2 regions of the Sporacetigenium sp. TC11 genome follow, and region 1 is predicted to be linked to the other one. Evidence: riboswitches for the same ligand, from Rfam matches in the RefSeq annotation. Region 1 holds a riboswitch; the other holds the start of a gene.
What was found. Region 1 has a riboswitch for thiamine pyrophosphate ahead of thiW (energy coupling factor transporter S component ThiW). Riboswitches for the same ligand answer to the same signal wherever they lie in the genome.

Region 1 (8,302 bases):
TGACAAAAACTCATGTAAATTGAACACATCATATAATCCGAGTTTCATCTCTCTATAACTTGTAAAAAGTCCTAGAATACAATGTATTCTAGGACTTTTTTAGCAAGGGACCTGCTCATTGGCACTATGAGCGTAGCGAATTTTTAAATATCTAAGTTATGAACTTTAGCTATTGTATTAACTACAGAAAAAATTAAAGTAGAAGCCAAATTTGCAGTAGTATTATCTTGATCAAATCTCGGTGATACTTCAGCTATGTCAAAACTTATTGTTTTATTAGATTTTAAGATATATTTAATAAGTTTTAATACTCTTTCTGGATCTAACCCTAAGGGTTGTGGTGCACTTACACCAGGCGCAAAAGCTGATGAAAATACATCAGTACATATTGTCATATAAATATGATCCTTTGATTTCATAAAGTCATCTATCTTATCTATTACATTCCAATGCCCGCTATCTGCAATATCTTTTGCCCATATATATTTAACTCCAAGCTTATCTGCAGTTTTAAATAACTCAACTGTATTGCCACGTTTTTGTATTCCAACGCAAAGATAAGAGTAATCTATATCTCTATATTTGCATATATCTGCTATTTGTCTAAACATAGTTCCTGATGTCCCACCATTTGGATATGGTCTAAGATCAAAATGAGCATCAAAGTTTATTATACCTATACTTGGTTTATCATTAGTTTGTGATAAATAATTCAATAATCCATTGTAGTGTCCAAAGGCAACTTCATGGCCTCCACCTAAAACAATAGGGAAGAGATTTAAGCTTAAAATCTTTTCTATGGCTTTTGAAAGTAACTCTTGGCTTTCTTCTAAAGTGCAATTTTCACAAAATATATTTCCTGCATCAAAAATTTTTACGTCTTTTGTAAACCAGCAAGGTAGATTAACTAATTCTTTTCTAATACTTAAAGGACCATTAGCAGCTCCTACTCTCCCTTGGTTTCTCATAACTCCTTCATCACTGCAAAATCCAATAAATGCAAAACCTAATTTACCACTATACGGGATTAGCTCATCTCTTAAGTCAATATTTTTAACCCATTGATGCCATCTAAATGCATCAAAGTTGCTTTCACTATCTACTCTCCCTTGCCAAACTTCATCCTCTGTTGTCTTATAATTTATGCTAAACATTGTCCCCTCCCAATTTATGTTATGCTAAAATGCTTAATATATTTTTTATGAATATCTTATCTATCATTAATAGTAATTTAATTCTATATATTTTTCAATACTATAGATACCAGTTCCTCTTTACAAAATATTCTAACTCCTAAACTATTCTCCTGTTTTATGAGTTCATCAAATATAATATTACTAAATATCAATTAAAGACAATAAAAATTACCACATTTAATAAATGTGGTAATTTTATATAATTAATATAACTATTCAAATGTTGGAATATTATCTAGATTGTCATTTTTATCTCCATTAGGATTACTTCTCAAATATTCTCTTCCATTTCTAGCCTTACCTACATTTACACCTTCTATAAGATGGTCTTTAGCCAACATTATAGCACTTTCAATAGCATAGACATTTCCATCTTGCAACATAACATCAGTAATGTCTCCCTGTTGATTTTTTCTTACCTTAATTATCTTTGTTTTATTATCCATGGTAACATCTCCCTTATACTTATTTGTATCTATTAGTATTAGAAGATATTTTATAATTATTCTATTTTTTAATAACCACCTTACAAATTAGCTCCTTCTTTTAAATTAATAGTTTTTGTGATTTTAAAATATGTAATTAAAAAATAAGCAATTAAACTTCCACCTATAGTACTTATTAAAAATGGAGTTACGTAAAATAATGCAGCTACTTCTTTACCCATTACAAATTTGGCTATTGGAAACGCCAATAATCCGCCTAGTATTCCTGTTCCAAATATTTCTCCAAATACAGCTAAACTCACCTTTTTAGTTTTCATGTACAACATTCCAGCTAAAAGGACTCCAATCATGCTTCCCGGAAATGCCATAAGCGACCCTGTTCCCAATACATTTCTCAATAACGAAATGCAAAATGCTATTGCAAGTCCATACCAAGGACCTAATATTACAGCGCTTAATACATTTATCGTATGCTGCACAGGAAAACACTTAGCTACTCCTATAGGTATAAAAATAAGATTACTTCCTACTACACCTAATGCTATAAACAGTGCTGAAAGAGTTATTTTCTTTGTTTTCATTTACTTAATCCTCCCTTTAATATTTTTAAATAAAAAAACACAAACCCATAGGATTTGTGTTTTAATTAGCACATTATATAATAATACTCATCAACAAACAACTTCCTACGCTGGCATTACCCAGTTCAGGTTATTAGGGTCAAAGAATTAAGGTTCTTACTCTCAGTTGGCCTATCCAACTCCCCTGTGTTATGGATTATTTAATTTTATAGGATAATTATAACATAATAAGCAAACACTATATATAATAACTTTTACATAGGAGGTTTTTAATATGGCACTTACTAATAAAGAAAAAACTCTAATTGAAGACAATTTAAATGCGGAATATTTATGTATAAGAAAGTACGAGCAATATGCTGCAATGGCTTCTTGCCCAAAATTAAAGCAAGTATTTAAAGATCTTGCACAAAAAGAACAACAACATGCAGACACACTTACAAAGCTATTATCTTCAAACGGTGTAAACACTCAAAATCTATTTGAAAGTTATAACAAGCCTCAAGGAGATTTATCAAGCGTACAAACTAGTCTTGGAATTACAGATGGTCAACTTCTAAGCGATGCTTTAAGTACGGAAAAGCACGTTTCAGGTTCTTATAACAATGCTGTTTTAGAGTCAGTTGATGCTAAAATAAGAAAACAACTTCAACATATACAACAAGAAGAGCAAAATCACGCTGAAACATTATTTAATGAAATGAAATCAAGAGGATTGTATAATCCATCTTAAATCAAAGGGAGCATAGGTTAACTATGCTCCCTTCTTTTTTATTTTAATACCCGTATTTTTTATTATTCAAAACTATATCTATATCTTCTTCATACTGTGGAAAAAGTCTATTAAAAAACATTTTAAAAAACTTATTACTATCTACTTTTGTAAGAACCATACAGTTTGGTCTTTTTCTTAGAAAATTCCCTTCATCTACCATACTCATTCCCATTGCTTGCCCTTCAGTTATAACATCTAAATAATATTCCTTTCCACTACATAAACTTTTGTCTAAAACATAGGCTATTGCAAGAGGATCGTTTATTACACATCCCAAAGTTCTTTCTTGTTTCCAATGGAAATCCACATAAAATCTAGTAATATCAACTATAAATCTTGAGAGATCATTATTAAATTGTCTTATCATTTCAATGTAATTTGGAGTAAGTACAACCTCTCTTGTTACATCAAGTCCAACCATAGTAATTGGAACTTTTGAATTATTAAATAAATACTTTGCACTATGAGGATCAACCCAAAAATTAAACTCAGCTACAGGAGAGCAATTTCCAAAACTTTTAAATGATCCTCCCATAAGTACAATTTCTTTTATTTTAGAGAAAGCATCTTCATTTTCTTTCATAGCTTTAGCAATATTAGTAAGAGGCCCTATGGCTACAATAATAATATCTTTTTCTTTATTTATAGTATCAATAATAAAGTCAACAGCACCAGTTTTATACTTTATATCTTCTAATTCTTCATAATAATATTCCCCTAATCCATCTTCTCCATGGGTATCCTCTGCTACAACTAACTCTCTTTCAAGAGGATCAGTCTCTCCTAAATATACAGGCACATCGAGTCTATCCATATTTTTTAAAACTTTAAGAGCATTTAATGCCCCCTTTTTTCCATGTACATTCCCAGAAACAATCGTTATTCCTTTTACATCAATTTCTTCAGCTTTTAGCGCAAGAATAATTGCAAGTACATCATCAATGCCTGGATCACAATCTATAATTACTTTCCTCTTATCCATAATTCACCCCTTATTTATATTTGTCCTATTTTGAGTAACACAATAATCATGACAAGCATATTATTATTATGAGTAACTATTTATAAAAGGATGTGTATTAATTATGTTTGCTTATGCTCTTTTAAATGGGGGGTCTTTGGCTCCAAATCTAAAAGGTAATGTATATTTTATAGATATACAAGGAGGGGTTCAGGTATGTGTTTCGGTAACTGGTTTGCCAGAATATAAACCTGGCGAAAATGGTAACCTTCCTATAGGACCACATGGTTTTCATATTCACGAAAATGGAACTTGTGAAATAGGAGATCCTAATGACCCTTTTATGGATGCCGGGGGCCACTGGAATCCAAATAATCAACCTCACGGAAACCATGCAGGGGACTTCCCTACTTTATTTTCAAACAATGGAGTTGCCATGATGTGTTTCTTCACTAATAAGTTTAGGGTTCAAGATGTAATAGGAAAAGCTGTTATAATACATCAAAGTCCAGATGATAACAAGAGTCAACCTGCAGGAAATGCTGGCAAAAGACTTGCTTGTGGAGTTATTACTCAAGGAACAATACCTCCTACGCAACAAAATAGAATGTATTATTATTATTAAAATAAAAAAACGTAATGAGTTAGCCTTAGCTAATTCATTACGTTTTTACTATGCTGATTTTCTAGAATTTCCAGAAATGTTACCCTTAAATATTCCAAAAGGCTTACCAACTGGTAAAAATACTCTTCCAAAATGATTGTTTAGTACAGAGGCTGCACAACCATAAAAAGATAATAATGATACTATAAGTTCTGAATATCCTGCTAATTCATGTGAAAATTCTGGCATTATTCCAAAAGAGTTCATACTTAATCCTAAGAATAAAAAGTTTATAAAAAAGAAAATACTAAATAATACCTTGTGAGTTTCCATAGCTCCTATTGTCATAAATACAGTAAATATTAAATATCCGATGAATACAACCCCTGTTTGCTTAGGATCTGCATTTTGTGCAAGTATGGGTCCAAATACGCCTCCTTGAATTAACCAAGTAAGTGCCATGCCAAACCAGAAAAATGCATAACCGCCAAATGCAGTTGCTCCAAATGTATTATTATGTTTAAAATCATTAATGCAAGCTATTAACTGTACTGATGCTCCTAAAAATATAGCCCATGGTAATAATAATGATGTTCCTTCTGTAATTCCTAGTTTTTGTGAAGATGCTACTAGTGTTATTATGGCCAGACCAAATAACCCAAGACCAGATGGGTCAGCAGTTACAACTTTCACATTTGTTGTTTCTTTCATTTTTTACCTCCATTAAATAAGTTATTTATAATTATAATTATAATTAGCTTATAGAATACCAAATTTAAAAACTTTTTTCAATCATTTTTGATTGTATAAATATAATACCTAATTATGTAATAAAAACTAAGCTATATTGCCTAGAATTATTTTTAAGAATTAAATGGTATTAATACTTGTTGTCGTTATTTTACCATCTACTTTACTTAAGTTTTTTATTTTTAGAGTTGGATTATTAACTCCGCACTCATCTAAAATATGCTCAAATATTTTAAATTCTTTTCTCTTTATTACAACTTCAACCTTATATCTAGTATCTCCATTATTACCTTGAGCTAGGAAATTATTCACAGTATAACCTGATTCTCTAAGTTTTTCTGCTATTTCAATCATTTTATTTTTATTATTTAAAAATAAATCTACTTCTAAAATCCCCAAAGCTAACCACTGTTCAATTTTATTACCAATTAAGACCCCTACAGTTCTACCCAAAGCATACGCAATTGTATAATGTATTCCCTCAGAACTAGTAACTTTACTTACTGTCGTTGCGAAAATTATAGAATCTACAAAAACTAAACCATAAACCGGATTCATGATTTTTTTAGACTGCAGCATCGATTTTAAAGTTGCTAATATATTAGTAAGAACTGTTATTAAGAATAAACCTATAAGTGAATATATTACATTTGTTGTCATAATGACACCTCCTTTTTGTTGTCATTGATATATTAATTTAAACGCCAAAAACTACTAATGATATATTAGTAATCTCTAAATAAAACAATAATTTTAATTTAATCATTGGAATTTTTTAGGATGGAAGTAATTCAATAATATTTCTAGGAATAACGATAAGATTATTTGAAAATTTATTTTTTATACTTATATTTAGCTTTATACGATCAATAGACCAATCATATTATATTATCACATATTCTTCACGTTTGCAACATAAATCTTTAAACGTTTCTTATTATTTTGTTTTTATCTAAACTAAATGTATATAAAGGGTGAATATTTTATATCCACCCTTTCCTATGATTCCAGCTTATTTTTATCTACACTAGAGTTATACACCATTCCCAGTATAATTAAAGATCCACCTATAATCTTACCTTTTGAAACAGACCCTTCCATAATGTAGTCTATAATTATTCCTGTAAAAATCTGACCTATAAAAATAAGAACAGTACTATATATAATTGGTATTTTAGGAATTATTATATTAGAAGCTGCTACAACCATAACTCCAATAAAACCTCCTAAAAAAGCTAAAAACGGTATATTGTTTAAATTGTTAATTTGGAAGTTATTTAAGCTACCTGTAAATATAGCTAAAATTAAAGCAATAAATAAACCTACTATATAATTTATAAATGTACTTTGTAATACTCCTATTTTTCCTGCTAAGCGAGAATTTACAATCATAGATAATATAGTTAAGCATCCACCTACAATTGCCAATATTATATAAATCATGTCAACACCCCCTAATATACTGTCATTACCACAATTCCTATTAGCATTATGGCAAATCCTATTAATTTTTTCTTATTAAATTTATATATATCCATTCCGAATAATCCGAAGTTATCTATAATAATAGATAATACCAGTTGACCAAAAACTCCTAATGCTAAAGTTAATGATACTCCTAAAGAACCAAAACATAAATTATTTAATAATACGAGCAAAACTCCTATTGCCCCTCCACTAAAAATATATAAAGGTAACTTTTCATTAAATATAAGTTTTTCTCTTCTTATAATCAAAGTAAGTATCACAGTAATAAGTCCTACTATATGAATTATTAGTATTGATAAATAATTGCCTGTATAACCATCTAATGTACCATTGAACGTTACCATTATAGAAATTAAAAATCCTATAAATACTGCAGCAAATTTATACATATAAATCCTCCCTATTCTTTATTATTAGCCTATATTATCAAATAAAAGAATATATATATATGACATATGTCATAATATATATAAAATAAATAGAAATCTAAAATTTCTTTATATGAATGTATAAAAAATATTTAATTTGTTCATAATAACATTTGTAAAAGATTTACTTTTATGTTATACTTATATAACCGATACAAAACACGGTTGATAAAATTTTAAGTATCAATAGTAATGTGTTTAAATTTTAGGAGGATTACAATGAAAACAGGAACAGTAAAATGGTTTAACTCAGAAAAAGGATTTGGATTTATCGAAGTTCAAGGAGAAAATGATGTATTCGTACACTTCTCAGCTATACAAGGAGATGGATACAAATCATTAGAAGAAGGTCAAAGAGTTCAGTTCGAAGTAGAACAAGGATCAAGAGGACCTCAAGCAACTAACGTTACAAAATTATAAATCTAAATTTCGATATATTAATTTATTAATATATTCATGTTTGGCCACCTTCATAAAGGTGGCTTTTAACTTATCTTAAGGAGAATACTTATGTTTAAAAAAAATCTTAAAAAAAATTATAATATGAAAAAGACAATATCAATGAAAAAATTCATTGCTGAACTTGGTGAAAACTTCTCTGATCATATGAAAAAAAGACTTTTAGAACTTGAGGTAAGATGTGTATTAACAAGAAAAGAAGAGAATAACATTCTTGATATAAAACATGTAGAACATACAAAGCAAGATAATAAAGAATATGTATTTGGTCAATTTATAGTTGTTGAAGGAGTATTATATTTTTCAGAAAACCATATGGAAGACAGCGAAGTAATGTTATCTCCAATTGTAACTACTATATATAACTCTTTAGATAGCGAAAGTGTGACTTTTGAAGACGGCAATACTGGAAAAATAGTAGACGATAGCAATATTGACTATATACTAGATCAAATATTATCAGTATGTCCTCCAGTTTCTCAAGCATATTTAGATATAATGTCTAAATACATGTAAAACAAAATTAAGCATCACTTAATTTTGTTTTATTTTTTATTGTGCATATAAAGGTAAAAAACGGACACAATAATTATCGTTAGATATTTATTTTATAT
Region 2 (8,302 bases), on a different contig from region 1:
TAGTATTAGATTTCATTAAAAAAATAGCTTTAGAAGAAGATGTAACCGTATTTTTATGTACTCACCAATTAAAGTATGCTGAGGAGATATGTAATTTATATGGTTTTATAAATAAAGGAAACTTAATAGGCTATGGAACATTTAATGAACTTTTATATAATAAAAATCAAAATATAAAATTAGAAATAAAAGGTACTAATTTACCTAATATAGATAATATGAAAAAAATAAAAGAAGATAGATATTTAATATCAATAAATAATGAAGAAAATATTCCTAATATACTGCAACAAATATTTAATTTAGGCGGTAAAATTTATGAAGCTAAGCAAATACATTGGGATTTAGAAGACTTATACTTTGCATATCAAAGAGGTGATAATAATGAATAACGTTACTAAAGCTATTATATCAAAGGATATAAAGGAGATATTTTCTAGTAAGCAGATTTATATTCCAATGATAATAATACCTATTATGTTTACTATCATAATGCCTACTGTATTAATAATAGGTGCAAAATACAATGTAAATACGATAAATGGAATGGATATGATGGTAAAAAATTTATCACCTATTTTAGGAAATTTAACTCCTTCTCAACAAATTATATATATTGCTTTAAATTTTATGTTTCCTCCGCTATTTCTTATTATTCCCCTAATGTGTTCGAGTATTATAGGGGCCAGTAGTATAGTAGGCGAAAAAGAAAGAAAAACTTTAGAGACAATATTATATACTCCTATAGATATAAAAGATTTACTTTTATCAAAAGTTATAGCTATATTTATTCCATCTTATGTAATAACGTTTATTTCATTTATCTTATTTGGAATTGTTATGAATATAGGTGGGATAATGCATTTTGATAAACTAATATTTCCAAACTTAAACTGGATTATACTTCTTATATGGATATGCCCCGGTATTACATTTTTAGGTTTATTACTTATAGTTATAACATCTGCTAAAGCTTCTAATTTTCAAGAAGCTCAACAAATGTCTGGACTTGTAGTAGTTCCTATAATATTTCTTGTTGTAGGTCAGGCATCAGGATTGTTTTTACTGAATAATTTAGTTTTAATAATGGCTGGAATTATAGTGTTTATAGTAGATATACTTCTTTTTGATAAAATTACTAAATCCTTTGATATAGAAAAATTATTAAACTAGAATAGGCTGACTAAATATATATTTGGTCAGCCTTTAATTTTGCTATTTATTTAATATAATATCTTTTATTTCTTTAGCAGACTCCTTAGGGTCTTTTGAAGATAAAATAGCTGATATTACACATACTCCATCGTATTTAACATCAATACTTGATAAATTTCCTTTATTTATACCGCCAATTAATAGTACTGGTATAGATATATTTTTCTTTATAATATTTACATCATTTATATCTAATACTTTAGCATCATCTTTACTGTTAGTAGGGAATATTGCTCCAAAACCGATATAATCGGCTCCATTTTTTTCAGCTTTTATAGCTTCTTCTAAATTATGAGCTGATATACCTATAACCTTATCCTTAAATAAGTCTTTTATTTCTTCTATAGATGTGTCATCTTGGCCTAAGTGAATACCATCAGCATCTATTTCCTTTGCTAAATCTATGTAGTCATTTATGATCAAAGGAACATTGTATTTACTACAAAGTTTTTTTAATTCTAGAGCTTCTTCTAACATTTTATCGTAGATTTTTTTCTTTTCTCTATATTGTACAATAGTAACTCCACCTAAAATAGCTTGTTCAACTCTATCAATTAAATTAGGTTTACCGTCTGTTATAAGGTATAGTGTATAGTCCAAGTTATTATTCATAAACTACATTACCTCTTTTCATAAACATCTCTTCATCTAAAGTGCTAACTCCATCAAATAAATATTGATTAAATGATCCTAATTTTCTCTTACCTTCTACCTTTTCACTTGCATATTCTCCTGCGATACACATAACAGTTGTTCCTAAAATTGCAGCATCAAAACTATTAATTCCAGCCCCAAGACATGAACCTATTAGTGATGTTGACATACACCCTGTACCTGTAATTTCACTTAAAAGTGCTGTTCCATTTTTACAATATACTTTTTTATTTCCATCACTTATAAAATCAACTGCTCCACTAGCGCACATTACCAAATCTTTTTTTAGTGCATATTCCATTATTCTTTTCTCATCAAGTGAAGCGTCAGATTCTGCATCTACACCTCTTCCCCCATCTATTCCAACCACCGTCATTATCTCTGAGTAATTGCCTCTAATAACTGAAAATTTAACTTCATTAATAAGCTTTGTATTTACTTCTAGTCTATATTTAGTTGCCCCTATTCCTACAGGGTCTAAAATTACAGGTATACCTATTTCATTTGCTTTCTTTCCAGCTTTTATCATAGATTCAAAAGTTTCATTAGTTATAGTTCCTGTATTTATAACTAACGCATTACTTATAGAAACTATACCTTCTACATCATTTATTTCATGAGACATAACAGGTGCTGCACCAATTGATAATGTCATATTTGCGCAACCATTTACAGTAACTACATTTGTAATGTGGTGAACTAAAGGTTTTCTTTCTTTGATTAAACCTAATCCTTTTACTAAATTATTCATTTGTATCAACCTCCCAGTATTTATGAAAATGATGAATAGGATTATTTCCTTCTCCAACTTTATAAGACTTAGCTATTCCTTTATTTACATATTCCTTTGCATTTTCTATTGATTTAGAAATTGAGTTTCCTTTTAATAAATTGGCAGCAATAGCTGATGATAAACTACATCCCGTTCCATGGGTAGATGTTGTATTTATCCAATCCATTTCGAACATTTCCCCATTTGATAAAACATCTACAGATTTTACATTTTCACCATCTCTTATTGGAAAATGCCCTCCTTTTAATAAAACATGGCAATTATACTCCTTATGTAATTCATACGATGCTGATTTCATATCATCAAAGGTATTAATCTTTCTATCTAATAAAACTTCAGCTTCACTAATATTTGGTGTTATAATTGTAGCTAGTTTAAATAACTTAGATTTTAAAGAGTTTATTTGATCTTCCTGTAATAAAGTATGCCCTGTTGTTGATACCATAACTGGATCTAGTACAACATATTTAGGCTTGTACTTTATTAAAGCATCACTTATAACATTCATAATATCAATATCTGATACCATACCTATTTTTACAACTTGTATATCTAAATCTGAAAATACGGCTTCAAGTTGTGATTTAACTATACTAGATGGAATTGGATAAACGTCATATACTCCTGTAGTATTTTGAGCAGTGATAGCTGTTATAACACTTGCTCCATAAACTCCATTTGCAGCAAAACTTTTTAAATCTGCTTGTATTCCTGCTCCTCCACCGGAGTCGCTTCCTGCTATTGTCAATACAGTTTTCATATTTTAACCTCCTACTGATGTAATAAAAAAAGCATAAATCCCAGTATGGAATTTATGCTTATATACAAATATAAAGTCATATAGCTTCCCTCCGCTGGCATTATCCAGATCAGGTTAAGGGTCAAAGATTTTATAGGATCTTTATCTCAGCTGGCCTACCCAGCACCCCTAGCATTACTATTAATTTGATTTCATTCTAACATAAGGATTTAGTTTTTACAACACCCATCATTATTAGTTTTTATACATTGACCTTCAAATCTAGTGAAAATAGCACTCCATTTATTTTCTGATTTAAAGTGAATTAAAATTCCTCCATCCTGATAAATTCCATTATCTAATAAATACTTACTTTCTTCATTACCTTGATTCATATGAATATCATGTACCCCTTCTGGTCCATATTGACTTAAACGCCTAAGTTTTATTTTTCTTTCCTTATCATTATCTGACATTATTGCATCTTCGGAATCTACAGGGTAGACATCTCCATATATATATATATCTGCATCTTCTTCTTTGGATTTAACGACATATTTATGTATCATTTCATTTAATTCACTAATATGTGAAAACTTTTCAAATTCATCTATTTGAAATAATCCACTTCTAATATAATCTAATGCAATTTTGCTTATTTCATTTTCATTTTCTTCATAATCAAATACTTTTATCCCATAATCCAAATTAGTTAAAGTTTCTAATGAAAACTTTTCATTACCCTGTATTTCAAGATTATCTTTAAAAATGCAAAGTGTTTTTTTTATATCTTCTTGCTTTGATTTAGCACTTCCTCGGGACATAATGCTAATTTTAATTTTAATTTCTCTATCTTTAAATTTAAACTCCTTACCTTTTATTTTTATATTTTCAGCTTTAATTTTAAAATGATAATGACAACCCTTCTTTATATCTTTAACTCTACAGACTATATTTTCTTTTAGTACCTGACCTTTTTTATCTGTAGTTTCGCAACTTATATTATTAATAGTACTTCCCTTAGCTTTACATATAGAGTATACAGGAATAGGCATAAAATTCTCCTTTAATATAGTTTATTCAAGTATATTCTTTGCAAAAAAACAAAACCCTATGAGAATAAAATTCTCATAGGGTTAATTAACATAACTATCTTCTGAAGTTATTGTTTTTTTGTTGCTTTCTTGCTGCTCTACATTCAGGACATCTTTGTGGTTCATTTTCGAATCCTTTTTCTTTGTAGAAAGCTTGCTCTCCTTCAGTGAAAAGGAAATCTTTTCCACAATCTTTACAACTTAAAGTTTTATCTGCCATTTTAACATTCCTCCTTCTTTAGAATTAAGATTTAAAAACTGATTAACAAATACTCTAGAAAGAGGAAGTTGTTCTCAATTCAAATCCAGTAAAGTAATTACGAGAATTACTGACCTAATGAGAATACCATAATTACCTTTTATATACAATAGATAATTTAAAAATATACCCCTTGACATATACCATTAATTTCTAGCTATAAATGTGATGTTCAGTGCATTAAAACCTTTGGGCTATCCCTTTTAGAAAGTCTTCAATATTAATATTCAGTTCATCTAAAGACATGAATCTGTACCTTTGATTGGTTGGGTTTTCTTTGTTTTTTGGTACTTCTTCTATAAACATATTGTATGGCCTTACATACATCTTTTGTTCTCCATAACATGGCTTATAAACTACAAACTTTTCTCCACTTTCTGAGTGTATAGCTATATCTATTACAAAATACCATTTATCTTTAAAATGTCTATAATATGTATCTGTAGCTAATTTTCTATTCATAAGTACCTTCCTTAATAAATATGTTTTAAATACATTTTATCTAAAATAATATCGTATTCATTAACTATTCTATCAAATTTTTTAATAATTTCATTTTGATAAAACGATAGCTCTTTCATTATTTTATCAAAATTACTTTCTATTATATTTACAATATTTCCATCAATTTCATTTCTTATTACACAATTATTCATTATTTCTAATACCTTCGCCTTAGGAAAAGCAGGCTTATAATATCTAGGTTCTGTTAATGCACTAAAAATATCTGCAACAGCAAGTATTCTTTCTCCTTGCCCTAATTCTTCTGCATTTAGCCCTTTAGGATATCCTTTCCCATTTAGTTTTTCATGGTGTGATGAAGCTACTTTTCTAATTTCATCTAAATCTAAATTGCTTAATATATTATCTGTTGCAACAACGTGATTTATCATTACAGAAAATTCATCTCTTGTTAATTTTTCAGGCTTTGTTAATACCTCTATAGGAGTTGTTATTTTTCCTATATCATGAAGTATTGCTGCAAATGTATATTTATTAGTTGTTTTTTCATCTAGATTTAAATATCTACATAAAATATTAGTTACAATAGATACACTTTCTGAATGAATAACAGTTGACCTAGATCTGAAATCTATTGCATAAACTAATACCTTCATATGTTCTTCTATTTCATTTTTGCTTAACTCTACTTTATCAAAAATATGGTATATTTCATCTATATAACTTTCATCAAACAATTTATCCATAAAATCTGTATTCTCCATTAAATAAATTAAAGCTTCTACATGTTCTTTTTTAAACCATTTATCAATTAAATTATATGTAAGCTTTGTTACATTATCTTTAAAAGACTTTTTATTACTAATATATAATACCGATACACGGTCTGCTAAACTAATTAAAAAGGCATCTTCTGGTATAGGAATGTTGTTTATAAAGTTATTTCTTTCTTCATATTTATGATGATGATACAAAATTACACTAGATAAATCCTTTAGAGGACTAAACTCTCTTATAAACAAATATCCATATATACAATGTTCATAAGCGTTATGAGTCTCAAATTCTGTAAGTAGTTTCCTTTCCTCTACCTTATATGCCCCTAAATCATGTAACATTGTTAATGTTATTATTTTAGTTAAATAATCTTCTTCATAACCTAGATGTTTTCCTATTTTATAAACTATATATGCTACTTGCTCTCCATGATTTTGTAATCTATTGTCTACTGAATTTATAGTATTTTGTGTGACCTTTAAAATATCTTTTAGGTTAATATTATATTTCATCTTAAATCTCCCTTTTATAATACAACTATATAATTTTTACCCCTTTTATATTATACAAAACATTTATATATCTTATTATACAAATTTTAACTTTAAAATTATTATAGACTAAATAAAAGCTGTACCGAAAACTCAGTGCAGCTTTTATTTCCATACACGTTCAGTTTTAAATATTTCTTGATAATATATTACAATATTTATTGTTAATTACGTGAAAATAATTATCATTTACGAAAATTGCTTTTATTGTACCATTTGTCCACTATTAGCTGATCACAGGTTATGAGAAGCTAATCATTATATAGAACATTTGCAAATGTATAAAGAGCAAATGTAATTTTGTTTAATAAAATAAAGAGTCCCTTTAGATTTTACAAAAAATCTATGGGGACTCTAATATTTTATGAAAGTTATCTTATCTTTTTCCCGACTGCTGCAAGATATACTACAAACTCATCTTCTCCATCTAGATTTAAAATATCATCTATCATTTTTTGGTCATATATACCTATTGCACATGCCCCTGCTTCAATTGATTCACTTGCTAAATAAAGATTTTGACAGACATGACCAGCATCTATAAGTATTTTTTTATGAGCTGTTATATCAAATTTCCATTCTGATCTATATGGAATAGTACTCCATGCAAATATAACAGCTGCTTTATTTGCAAAATGAGGTACAAATGGTTGATCTAGTGTCATTATATCTACTTTTTCATCTATATTTTCTAATTCAAACATAAATAAAAGCTTGTGTTCAATTGGTAAATATCTATAAATACCTTTTTTTATATCATGGACATTCATTATAAATAAATAAGTTTCAAATGAATGAGTTGCTCCACTACAAGGAACAGTTCTTAAATTAGGAACATTTTTAGAATTATTTATTCCTTGGGTAGACCACAAAAGATAAGATAGTTCTTCTAAAGTTAACTTTTCTTCACTGTAAAGCCTTACACTTCTTCTCTCTTTTATGCAATTATATATATTTTCATTTTTTAAAATTTCTTCACTTATCTCTGGAAGGTCTATAATTACTTCTGATGAATCATAAGACTTAGTTATTGGTGGTTGGGTAATTCCAGATGCCTTATCTGTTTTTGTATTATCAAATTCATCAAAGTTTGATTTTAAAAAGTTTCTATAATTATTATATCTTCCCATTGTAAAATACCTTCTCTCTTATTTCTTTATTGATTATAACAACTATACATTATAACAAATATAATATATTCATTTATGTATCATTCGTTACAATTTAATAGTCGTATGAGTTTGTATTTTCGCAAATTGTTATTTTTATCTTTTTATCTCCCATTATCTTTTTATACAAACGTAAAAATTCGTTTAGTTCTGGGTCATTTAGGCTTATTTTTTTAGTGCTTTTTAATATAACATTTTCTGAATCTACAATTATATATATATCGTTAATATTGTTTTTAACAATATAAGTAACTACATTCTTCATTTTTATTTTTTCTTGGTATTTTTCATAAAAACTAAGTGAATTTGAATCAATATTAAAAGAATTAATATCTATTCCTAAATTTTTTAACTGTACCTCTACATCTGACATATTGAATCCATATCTCTCCATAAGTTTCTTTTGCATATCTAAAAACTTTTCTTGAGATATATTATTTTTTTCCATATAACTCATTATTTCTTTTGAAAAATCTACCATAGACATGCTACCTTGTGCTACAGAAGAATAAAGGCTATATATATACTCTTCAAATTTATTAATATCTTTATCCTTAACTTTATTTTTTATCTCATTAAAATCTATAAC

Region 2: it holds a riboswitch for thiamine pyrophosphate, as region 1 does, so the genes downstream of both, thiD (bifunctional hydroxymethylpyrimidine kinase/phosphomethylpyrimidine kinase) here and thiW (energy coupling factor transporter S component ThiW) in region 1, are expected to answer to the same signal.

What each region holds. Positions count from the first base shown of each region.
Region 1 is NZ_JBYVNY010000001.1:59,326-67,627, forward strand. Features, by position in the region: gene hutG (formimidoylglutamase) at 144-1,154, opposite strand; gene ACUSRV_RS00295 (DUF3892 domain-containing protein) at 1,409-1,642, opposite strand; gene thiW (energy coupling factor transporter S component ThiW) at 1,723-2,223, opposite strand; TPP riboswitch at 2,308-2,419, opposite strand; gene ACUSRV_RS00305 (spore coat protein) at 2,498-2,956, shown strand; gene ACUSRV_RS00310 (nucleoside hydrolase) at 3,000-3,980, opposite strand; gene ACUSRV_RS00315 (superoxide dismutase family protein) at 4,084-4,584, shown strand; gene ACUSRV_RS00320 (acetate uptake transporter) at 4,633-5,274, opposite strand; gene ACUSRV_RS00325 (DUF5698 domain-containing protein) at 5,434-5,973, opposite strand; gene ACUSRV_RS00330 (DMT family transporter) at 6,313-6,756, opposite strand; gene ACUSRV_RS00335 (DMT family transporter) at 6,768-7,190, opposite strand; gene ACUSRV_RS00340 (cold-shock protein) at 7,449-7,649, shown strand; gene ACUSRV_RS00345 (hypothetical protein) at 7,740-8,204, shown strand.
Region 2 is NZ_JBYVNY010000012.1:12,335-20,636, reverse strand. Features, by position in the region: gene ACUSRV_RS14415 (ABC transporter ATP-binding protein) at 1-392, shown strand, start outside; gene ACUSRV_RS14410 (ABC transporter permease subunit) at 385-1,173, shown strand; gene thiE (thiamine phosphate synthase) at 1,216-1,827, opposite strand; gene thiM (hydroxyethylthiazole kinase) at 1,820-2,620, opposite strand; gene thiD (bifunctional hydroxymethylpyrimidine kinase/phosphomethylpyrimidine kinase) at 2,613-3,422, opposite strand; TPP riboswitch at 3,492-3,602, opposite strand; gene ACUSRV_RS14390 (DUF2278 family protein) at 3,632-4,456, opposite strand; gene ACUSRV_RS14385 (zinc-ribbon domain-containing protein) at 4,551-4,715, opposite strand; gene ACUSRV_RS14380 (DUF1653 domain-containing protein) at 4,935-5,216, opposite strand; gene ACUSRV_RS14375 (HD domain-containing phosphohydrolase) at 5,228-6,505, opposite strand; gene ACUSRV_RS14370 (SagB/ThcOx family dehydrogenase) at 6,916-7,674, opposite strand; gene ACUSRV_RS14365 (DUF3867 domain-containing protein) at 7,769-8,302, opposite strand, start outside.